DNA from 3 places in the Peribacillus sp. R9-11 genome. Region 1 is predicted to be linked to each of the others. Evidence: riboswitches for the same ligand, from Rfam matches in the RefSeq annotation. Region 1 holds a riboswitch; each other region holds the start of a gene.
The links. A riboswitch is a leader RNA that binds a small molecule or an ion and turns the genes downstream of it on or off. The one in region 1 is predicted to bind thiamine pyrophosphate.
Positions count from the first base shown of each region.

Region 2: it holds a riboswitch for thiamine pyrophosphate, as region 1 does, so the genes downstream of both, tenA (thiaminase II) here and thiC (phosphomethylpyrimidine synthase ThiC) in region 1, are expected to answer to the same signal.
Region 3: it holds a riboswitch for thiamine pyrophosphate, as region 1 does, so the genes downstream of both, tenA (thiaminase II) here and thiC (phosphomethylpyrimidine synthase ThiC) in region 1, are expected to answer to the same signal.

Region 1 is NZ_CP133763.1:813,012-816,294, forward strand. It holds gene RE409_RS03875 (histidine phosphatase family protein) at 1-60, shown strand, start outside; gene RE409_RS03880 (HAD family hydrolase) at 241-1,029, shown strand; TPP riboswitch at 1,180-1,296, shown strand; gene thiC (phosphomethylpyrimidine synthase ThiC) at 1,430-3,211, shown strand; gene RE409_RS03890 (hypothetical protein) at 3,234-3,283, shown strand, end outside.
Region 2 is NZ_CP133763.1:2,537,137-2,540,419, forward strand. It holds gene RE409_RS12340 (acyl-CoA dehydrogenase family protein) at 1-936, shown strand, start outside; TPP riboswitch at 1,152-1,280, shown strand; gene tenA (thiaminase II) at 1,433-2,116, shown strand; gene RE409_RS12350 (ECF transporter S component) at 2,129-2,713, shown strand; gene RE409_RS12355 (ABC transporter ATP-binding protein) at 2,726-3,283, shown strand, end outside.
Region 3 is NZ_CP133763.1:1,528,250-1,531,532, reverse strand. It holds gene RE409_RS07385 (GNAT family N-acetyltransferase) at 1-255, shown strand, start outside; gene RE409_RS07380 (aspartyl-phosphate phosphatase Spo0E family protein) at 390-536, opposite strand; gene RE409_RS07375 (Fur-regulated basic protein FbpA) at 811-1,026, opposite strand; SAM riboswitch class I at 1,173-1,277, opposite strand; TPP riboswitch at 1,436-1,539, shown strand; TPP riboswitch at 1,618-1,707, shown strand; gene tenA (thiaminase II) at 1,826-2,515, shown strand; gene thiW (energy coupling factor transporter S component ThiW) at 2,531-3,052, shown strand; gene thiD (bifunctional hydroxymethylpyrimidine kinase/phosphomethylpyrimidine kinase) at 3,021-3,283, shown strand, end outside.

The sequences.
Region 1 (3,283 bases):
GCAGGTCCAAAGTTTAAGATTGCTAGTAATGGAAAGTTGTATGTGTTCGAAAGAAAATAAGGAAAAACTCGCATGTGAACTTTTTTAAGTTTTCATGAGCAAATAGGGTAAGCCTTTTGATATTTCAAAGAAAGATGAAGGCATTTTACCGATAGTTATTCTTTTTCTAATGGTTGTGGTTTATTATTGTAATAGTGTAATTTTTTCGAATTCAATGGTAGGGAAAAGAGGGTGAGCATTTTGGTAAAGGCAGTTTTTTTTGATTTAGATGATACGTTACTTTGGGATCAGAAGAGTGTGAAAGAGGCTTTTATAGCGACATGCGAATTGGCAAAGGCGAAATATGATTTGAATGTTGACGAGTTTGAGGAAGCGGTACGGAAAGAAGCACGTGAGCTTTATTCTTCTTATGATACATATGAATTTACGCAAATGATCGGTATCAACCCGTTTGAAGGACTTTGGGGTAATTTTCAAGATGATCATGATGAATTCCGTAAGATGGCCGAGATTGTACCAGCTTATCGGAAAGAGGCATGGACAAGAGGCTTGAAGGCATTAGGGATAGATGACCCGGCATTTGGTCTTGAGCTAGCAGAACGTTTCCCTGCTGAGAGACGGAAAAAACCATTTATTTATGAAGAAACATTCCAGGTGTTAGATGAGTTAAAAGGGAAGTACAAATTGTTATTGCTGACGAATGGTTCGCCTGAGCTTCAAAATACGAAGCTTGAAATCACGCCTGAGTTAGTTCCTTATTTCGATCAAATCGTTATTTCCGGCGCGTTTGGACGTGGGAAACCGGATGCTTCTATTTTCGAGCATGCATTAGAAATCATGGAGCTTGATAAGCATGAAGTATTAATGGTCGGCGACAATTTAATGACGGATATCCTTGGTGCATCACGTGCAGGCATTAAATCGGTTTGGATAAACCGTCATGATAAGGAACGGAATGAAGTCATCCCTAATTATGAAATCACGCATTTAGAGGAGCTTTTTCCTATCCTTGAGAGTCTAAATAAATAACGGATATATCCCCTTCAAGTAGTAAGTTCAAAAAAACTTAACTTGGAGGGGATTTTATTTAATTCAAAACATGGCATTAAAATAATAGGTCTTTGAATTTATTTACAAACCAAAATGGATGGTATATAGTTACCATGTAATAATTAATATTATTCAGACTAGGGGTGTCCAATAAAAGTTGGGCTGAGAGAGAAGCGCGTTAAAGCTTCTTAACCCTCAGGACCTGATCTGGTTCATACCAGCGTGGGGAAGTTAGAATCTACTATTCAATGACATATAATTTGGTCATTTCTGTAGTCATACTAACTTTAGCCGGGTCTTAAATATGAGACCTGGCTTTTTCGTGCGAAAATGGATTGGATTTTGTCCTTTTTAATCTAACTTAAAAAGGAGAAATGAAATCATGAGTAATTCAGTAAATGACATGAACGTTTCAATTATGTCCAATTTTGCAGGAAGTAAAAAAGTTTATGTAGAGGGGTCTAGACCTGATATAAAAGTTCCTATGCGTGAAATTAAACTAAGTCCCACAACAGGAGCATTTGGTGAAGAGGAAAATTTACCTCTACGCGTATATGATACTAGCGGTTTCTATACGGATTCTGAGTATTCTATTGATATTCGTAAAGGTCTTGACCCTATTAGACGCAACTGGGTTCTTGAACGGGAAGACGTTGAAGAGTATGTGGGGCGTGAAATAAAACCAGAAGATAATGGGTATAAAAAAGTTGAGTCTCATTCCAAAGCAGAAGTTTTTCCGGGATTGATACGAAATCCTTTGCGTGCAAAGAAGGGGAGAAACATAACCCAACTCCATTATGCTCGTAAAGGTATCATTACCCCAGAAATGGAGTTTATTTCGATTAGAGAAAGTGTTTCCGCTGAGTTTGTACGAGATGAAGTAGCTAGCGGGCGGGCCATTATACCGGCTAATATTAACCATCCTGAAAGTGAGCCGATGATTATCGGACGTAATTTTCATGTGAAAATAAATGCGAATATTGGGAATTCAGCGGTTAGTTCATCCATCGAAAATGAAGTAGAAAAAATGACTTGGGCCACTCGCTGGGGAGCCGATAACATCATGGATCTCTCTACCGGAAAAAATATACACACAACCCGTGAATGGATTATTAGAAATTCGCCTGTACCTGTTGGAACAGTACCGATTTATCAAGCGCTTGAAAAAGTAGATGGAGTCGCTGAAAATTTAACATGGGAGGTTTTTCGGGATACTTTAATTGAGCAGGCTGAGCAAGGTGTTGATTACTTTACCATACATGCTGGTGTGCTTCTGCGATATATCCCATTAACAGCAAAGCGGATGACGGGAATTGTTTCCCGTGGGGGTTCTATTATGGCTCAATGGTGTCTGGCTCATCATGAAGAAAGCTTCCTCTATACTCATTTTGAAGAAATCTGTGAAATCATGAAAGCATATGATGTATCTTTCTCATTAGGAGATGGACTTCGTCCTGGATCTATTGCAGATGCAAACGACGAGGCGCAATTTGCGGAATTGGAAACATTGGGTGAACTAACAAAGATTGCTTGGAAACATGATGTACAAGTTATGGTTGAGGGGCCCGGTCACGTTCCAATGCATTTAATTAAAGAAAATATGGATAAGCAACTGGAAGTTTGTCAAGAAGCCCCATTCTATACATTGGGACCCCTAACAACTGATATAGCTCCTGGCTACGATCATATTACTTCTGCGATTGGGGCTGCCATGATTGGCTGGTTTGGAACTGCGATGCTTTGTTATGTGACACCGAAAGAGCACCTTGGTCTTCCAAATAAAGAGGATGTTCGAATAGGGGTTATTACGTATAAAATTGCAGCCCATGCCGCTGACCTAGCAAAAGGCCATCCAAATGCTCAAAAACGAGATGATGCCCTTTCAAAAGCAAGATTCGAATTTCGTTGGAGAGATCAGTTTAATCTATCGCTCGATCCTGAAAGAGCCGTTGAATATCACGATGAAACTCTGCCTGCTGAGGGTGCCAAAACAGCTCACTTTTGTTCAATGTGCGGTCCTAAATTCTGCAGCATGAGAATCTCACAAGATATTCGTGATTTAGCTAAAGAAAAAGGGCTTGGTTTTGAGTCTGTAATTGATGAAGGCTTGAAAGAAAAAGCGAATGAATTTAGAAACACAGACGGAAAAATCTATCAATAATATGGACGAAAAGGAGAATTCGATGAATCGAGTAATCCAGATTAAAGTTGAAATAAAACAGTTGGAAAATCA
Region 2 (3,283 bases), 1.7 Mb from region 1:
CTAGAGGAGTTGGGAAGAACACATAACGGTTATACAACAGTAATAGGCGGACATACGGGAATTGGCGGCGTTGGAATTGTAGAGATGGGAAATGAAGAACAAAAACGCAGATATTTACCTGACATGGCATCAGGTGACAGAATTGGCGCTTTTGCTTTAACTGAACCAAGCGCAGGTTCACATGCCTCAAATCTGAAAACAACAGCGGTTAAAAAGGGTGAAAAGTATATCCTGAATGGAAGCAAACATTACATTACTAATGCTCCAATCGCAGATGTGTTTACAGTAATGGCTGTTACAGATCCTTCTAAGGGTGCAAAAGGAATCACATCTTTTATCGTCGAAAAAGACTCCCCAGGATTTCAACTAGGAAAAATCGAACGGAAAATGGGCCTTCATGGTTCACATTCTTCTGAAATTTTCTTTGAGGATTGTGAAGTTCCAGTTGAGAATGTATTGGGTGAAGAGGGGCAAGGGTATATGAATGCCCTGAAAATCTTGGCGAATGGACGTGCAGGAATGGCAGCACGAAACCTAGGGTCGTGTGAAAAATTACTTGAGATGTCGATTGATTTTGCTCATATGAGAATTCAGTTCGACAAACCAATCTTCGAACAACAAATTATTCAACATTACTTGGCAGATATGGCATTAGATACAGAAGCCCTTCGATCCATGACCTATCGCGTTGCGTGGATGGTTGATCAAAAAAAGAACGTCATTAAAAATGCGGCTATGGTCAAGTTACTTGGTTCAGAAACGTATAATCGTGTAGCTGATAAGGCTCTCCAAATTCATGGAGGGATTGGTTACATTTCTGAATATCCCATTGAACGTTTTTATCGTGATGCACGTATTACGAGAATTTATGAAGGTACATCCGAAATCCAAAAGAATATCATAGCGGCTCAGCTTCATAAACAGTACCAACGATAATTAGGAAAGCAGGATTAATAGTAAAATAAACTTTGCTTAAGGTTAATAGAGAATATTTTTTATGTGATTAAGTTCGATTTCCAAAGAGTATGTTAGGCGATTTTTTATTTAACATATCGTTGGATTTTATACATTACTAAAAAAAACTTTATTTAATAAGTTTGACAATTAGATTGAACGTGTTAATATAAAGGCAAATGAACTAAATATACAATTTGTACCACTAGGGGTGCTTTACAGGTAAAAGTCAATTTTACCGCAGAAGCTGAGATTAAAGTATAACTTTAAGACCCTTAGAACCTGATCTGGTTTACACCAGCGTAGGGAAGTGGGGTCATGAAACAATACGTTTATGTATTATTTCAAGTACAACCACTTTCTTTACGTCGGTAAAGGAAGTGGTTTTTTATTTGCTCAAAAGAGGTGATTATAGGTTACCAATCATTATTTATCCAGTTTCATTGCTTAATAAAATACAAATTTGGAGGTATAGAAAATGAAATTTTCAGAGGTCATTCGTAAAGAAGTAGATCATATTTGGGAAGCAAGCTTCAATCACCCGTTTGTTAGAGGAATTGGAGATGGCACATTGCCAGTAGAGTGTTTTCGTTTTTATGTCATGCAAGATGCATATTATTTATCTCACTTTGCTAGAGTTCAAGCTTTAGGTGCAGTCAAAGCAACAGATTTACATACAACTAGTCGACTAGCAAGCCATGCACAAGGAACATATGAAGCTGAATTAAAGCTTCATGAAAATTTTTCTGAGAGATTAGGTATTACAGAAGAAGAAAGGAAAAACTTTAAGCCTGCTCCTACTGCCTATGCCTACACATCCCATATGTATCGTGCCGCGTATTCTGGCCATTTAGGGGATGTGATTGCGGCCATCTTACCGTGTTACTGGCTGTACTATGAAATAGGTGAAAAACTGCAAGGGTGTATACCTGATGAGCCAATTTATCAAGAGTGGATTGCGGCATACGGAGGAGAATGGTTCCGTACGTTGGTAGAAGAACAAATCGCGAGACTTGATGAGATCGCTGAAAAAGTAACGGAAGAAGACAAAGAAAGAATGAAAGAGCATTTTATCCTTAGCAGTCAATATGAATACTCATTTTGGGAAATGGCTTATCGCTTAGAAACTTGGCCAGTGCATAAGGAAACATTAGAAGTATAAAGGAGATTGACAATGAGAAAAGGGTTGAAATTAACGGATATTTTAGTCACAATCGTGATTGCCGTCGCATTTGGAATAGTTTATATCCTTTGGGGATCGATATATTATTCCGTTAAACCATTAGGGTTACATGTAGATCAATTAATTTATGGAATGTGGTTTATAGCAGGGCCCGTTGCTTTTTTAGTTATGAGGAAACCGGGTGTGGCTCTGTTGGCAGAAATCGCGGCAGCGTCCGGTGAATTCTTTTTAGGTTCACCGTGGGGATTAACCGTACTCTTATATGGAGTTGTACAAGGAGTATTCGCGGAACTGGTGTTTATGGCGTTCAGGTATAAAAAGTTTAATATGTCGGTTGCTGTATTAGCGGCGATAGCTTCATGTGTAGGATCGGTCCTCATGGATTTTGCATACGGAGAAATTGGTGCCCTCTCTCTTTGGAATTTACTATTATTTATGATTGCAAGATTTATCGGGTCAATTTTCTTTGCTGGTGTATTTGCTTACTATCTAGTAAAAGTATTAGAAGCAACAGGAGTAACTAATCTAGTTCGTCCAGTATCAAGTAAGGATTATGCTGCACTGGATCAAAAGTAGAGGTTGATAAGTATGGAACGAATAGCTCTTGTTGAAAAGTTAAGATTGAAGTTTCCCGGTGATGAGTCCTTGATATTCAAGGACTTATCCGTCTCGTTTGATAAAGGTGAAAAAGTTCTATTGTTGGGACCGTCCGGATGTGGAAAGTCTACACTTTTGCAAGTGTTAAGTGGGCTGATCCCACATTCCATTGAAGTCCCGATGAAAGCGAAAGAACTGGAGAGCCCTTCTTCATGGGGATATGTTTTTCAAGACCCAGATAGTCAGTTTTGTATGCCATTTGCAGATGAAGAAATTGCCTTCGTCCTTGAAAACCTTTCCGTTCCTAAGCAGCAAATGAATGAAAGGATTCACAATCATATCCGGCAGGTAGGATTACACTTAGATGATATCCATACAAGTATTGATACATTATCAGGCGGGATGAAACAGCGTTTAGCGATTGCGTCAGTATTGGCACTTGAACCTGAAGTGATATTTTTAGATGAACCAACCGCTATGCTTGATCCGGTTGGAACAAAAGAAATTTGGGGTGTTTTAAAGGAAATTGGCAAAGACAAGACCGTTATT
Region 3 (3,283 bases), 720 kb from region 1:
GCCGAGATCAGCATATATATTGATGATTATTTCCGGGGAAAAGGAATTGGACAAATTTCGATTCAAAAGGCAATTGAAGTGAGTCCAAAATTAGGAGTTAAGACACTACTTGGTTTCATATTTGCTCACAATACACCGAGCATAAGACTGTTTTCTAAATTTGGTTTTGAAGAATGGGCGCATTTACCTCAAGTTGCCGAGCTAGATGGTATTGAACGGGATTTAGTAATCCTTGGTAAGCGTGTTAATATTTGAATTTCATTATTTAAAAGCTATTGCCTTCATTCAGCAGTAGCCTTTTTTAGTTTCAATGAAGAAATCTATTTTAAAGTCACTGACGAAATTTAAAAATCACTATAAACTTTCTTAAGCAAAAAATATTGTGATTTTCATTTATTTGTTATAGCATTTAACAGCGAATCCAATTCTTGACTTGCTTGAACAGTTAGAAGGCTTGTAAAACCATAATCAGCTGCCAATTTAATCATTTCCCGTCTCTTTTCTTCTATTCTTTCTACGGTTATCTGTGGGGGCATCTATAGTCACTTCCTATTTATTCAATTTTCTTACATCTTTTATGATAAAGAAATAAGTAGTTAAAATCAACCATATATGGAAATTAAAATGTGTTATTCCACAAGGTAAATGTGACAAAAAGCCTATTCTATTCCCTGTTTGTGTCTTTTTTGTGACATTTTATATTCTTGACAAATATAAAAAAGCATTCACTCATGTACACTGCGAATGCTTTAATAATATTCATCAGATTAAATAATATTTTAAGATAGTAAAGTATTTTAAGAACTCTTACTATGTCATCCACTCTGAAGGAGACTCGATATTAGGTCTATTTATAACAATCTTATATTCATCTTCAAGCACTTTTAAAGGAACATCATAAAGATGTCTTTCATCAGAGGTTTTATAAACTCCATTCGCTAATAACTCTTCAATCAGCAATGCCTTCCTCTGTTCAATTCTCTTAAATAATTCTGCCATGTAAATGGCTCCTTTCCTTGTCTTCATCAGCCCGCCTTCATATGAGCTAAATTGTAGTAACAGGTATCATTTTCACCAAATTATATCTTTTCTATTATGTCACTAAACGTTATTTCACAAAAATAAAAGCCTCTTCTAATTCAAGAAGAGGCTTACAGTAGTCCGTTCGGCTCTTCTTATCTTCCAAGCGTATGCTTGTTGGATGTAGCACAGTTCCCAAAATGGGTCTGCTGCCGAGGTTTCTTTGGGCCAAGTCCCTCCACCTCTCTGGATAAGAATTCAATATATAAATGATGTAGACATGATTTTATCCCAATATTCTTCAAAAGTCAATCACATGGTTCTCCCTTTTTTTGATAGGTATTCTCTATAGACCCCATTCAAATTGGGTTGCAATTTCCTGGCTTTCTGATATGATGTCAGTAATTACATACATTCACACCACTAGGGGAGTCTTTTTAAGACTGAGATGGAATTTGTTCCGGACCCTTTGAACCTGAACCGGATCATACCGGCGGAGGGAAGTGGATGATATCGTCTTTAAACACATGACTTTATCCATCTGCCCCGCTCCGTATTTCAGGAGCGGTTTTTTTTTCAGATGGAAAAGGTGAATAATTAGACTGCTAGGGGAGCACTTTTGCTGAGAATCAAACCCTTTGCACCTGATCTGGTCATACCAGCGGAGGGAAGCAGGCTGTAAGAAGGAATTTGCTTCTTCCTCGGTAACAGCCGCTTTCTTTCAGAGAGCGGTTTTTTTGTTTATCAGATAGTGTATGCATACTTTACAATTTTAGTAAATTTTAAATTTCAAGGAGGATGTACCATGGAGAATACAAAATTAGAAACCTTCAGTGATAGACTTCATGAACGGGCAAAAGGAATCTGGAAAAGGAACCATACACATCCCTTTGTTCAGGCGATTGGAGATGGGACGCTTTCAGAAAAGAAATTTGCCTATTACCTAAAGCAGGACTATATCTATCTTATGGATTATTCCAAACTCTTTGCGTTAGGAGTCATCAAAGCTCATAATCTCGAAACCATGGCTAAGTTTGCAAGTATTTTGAATGAAACCCTTCAAGTAGAAATGGATATCCATCGACATTATGCTTTGGAATTCGGAATCAGCTCAATCGAATTGGAAAATACAGAACCTACTCCAACCACTCTAGCTTATACGGGTTACATGCTAAATGCAGCCCAAAATGGGACTTTGGCCGACCTGATTGCCTGCCTCCTTCCATGCGCTTGGGATTATTATGAGATCGGCTTGCTATTAAAAGAACAAAATGGTGAAGCATTAGAAAACAATCGCTATGCTGATTGGATTAAATCATATTCGTCTCCTGAATTCGGTAAAGCACACAAATGGCTGATTGCTTTGTTGGAAGAGTTAACAGAAGGCATGCCTGAAAAGGAACTTCTTAGATTAGAGAAGCATTTTTTGGTGACTTCCCGTTATGAATATTTATTCTGGGATATGGTTCAAAATGAGCAGGATTGGCCACTGTAGGATGTTGTCATGATGATGAATCCAATCAAGAAAATGACGTTGACTGCCATGATCACGGCCATTACTACCATAACTAGTTCATTCATTTTCATCCCGGCCGGATTTGCAAAAATCTTTCCGATTCAGCATCTGGCAAATGTCATGACAGCCGTTTTATTGGGACCGGCTTATGCGGTAACACAAGCTTTTTTAGTTTCCATCATTAGAAACATGTCTGGTACAGGTTCAATTTTCGCCTTTCCGGGCAGCATGATCGGTGCACTATTGGCTGCCGTCCTTTATCGAAAAACACAAAGCTTGAAATTCGCTTGTTTAGGGGAAGTGATAGGGACCGGCATTCTTGGATCCCTAGCTTGTTATCCCCTTGCTGTCCTCCTATTGGGAGAAAAAGCAGCTATTTTTGGTTTTTTACCAGCTTTTATGCTTAGTTCATTCGCAGGTGCCATTTTAGCTTTCATTTTACTGAAAATACTTTTAAAAAATAATTATATGAAGGGGTTTTTTTATGAAAACAGCGTTAACCATCGCAGGCTCTGACTCAGGGGGCGGTGCTGGAATACAAGCTGATTTAAAAACATTTTCTGCACATGGGGTTTTTGGAATGTCTGTCATTACAGCTGTAACGGCACAAAATACAATGGAGGTACGTTCAGTACAAGCTATAGATACAGGTATCATAACGGATCAAATTGCAGCTATTTTTGAAGATATACACGTCGATGCAGTAAAAATAGGTATGCTTGGATCAAAAGAAATAGTTGAAACAGT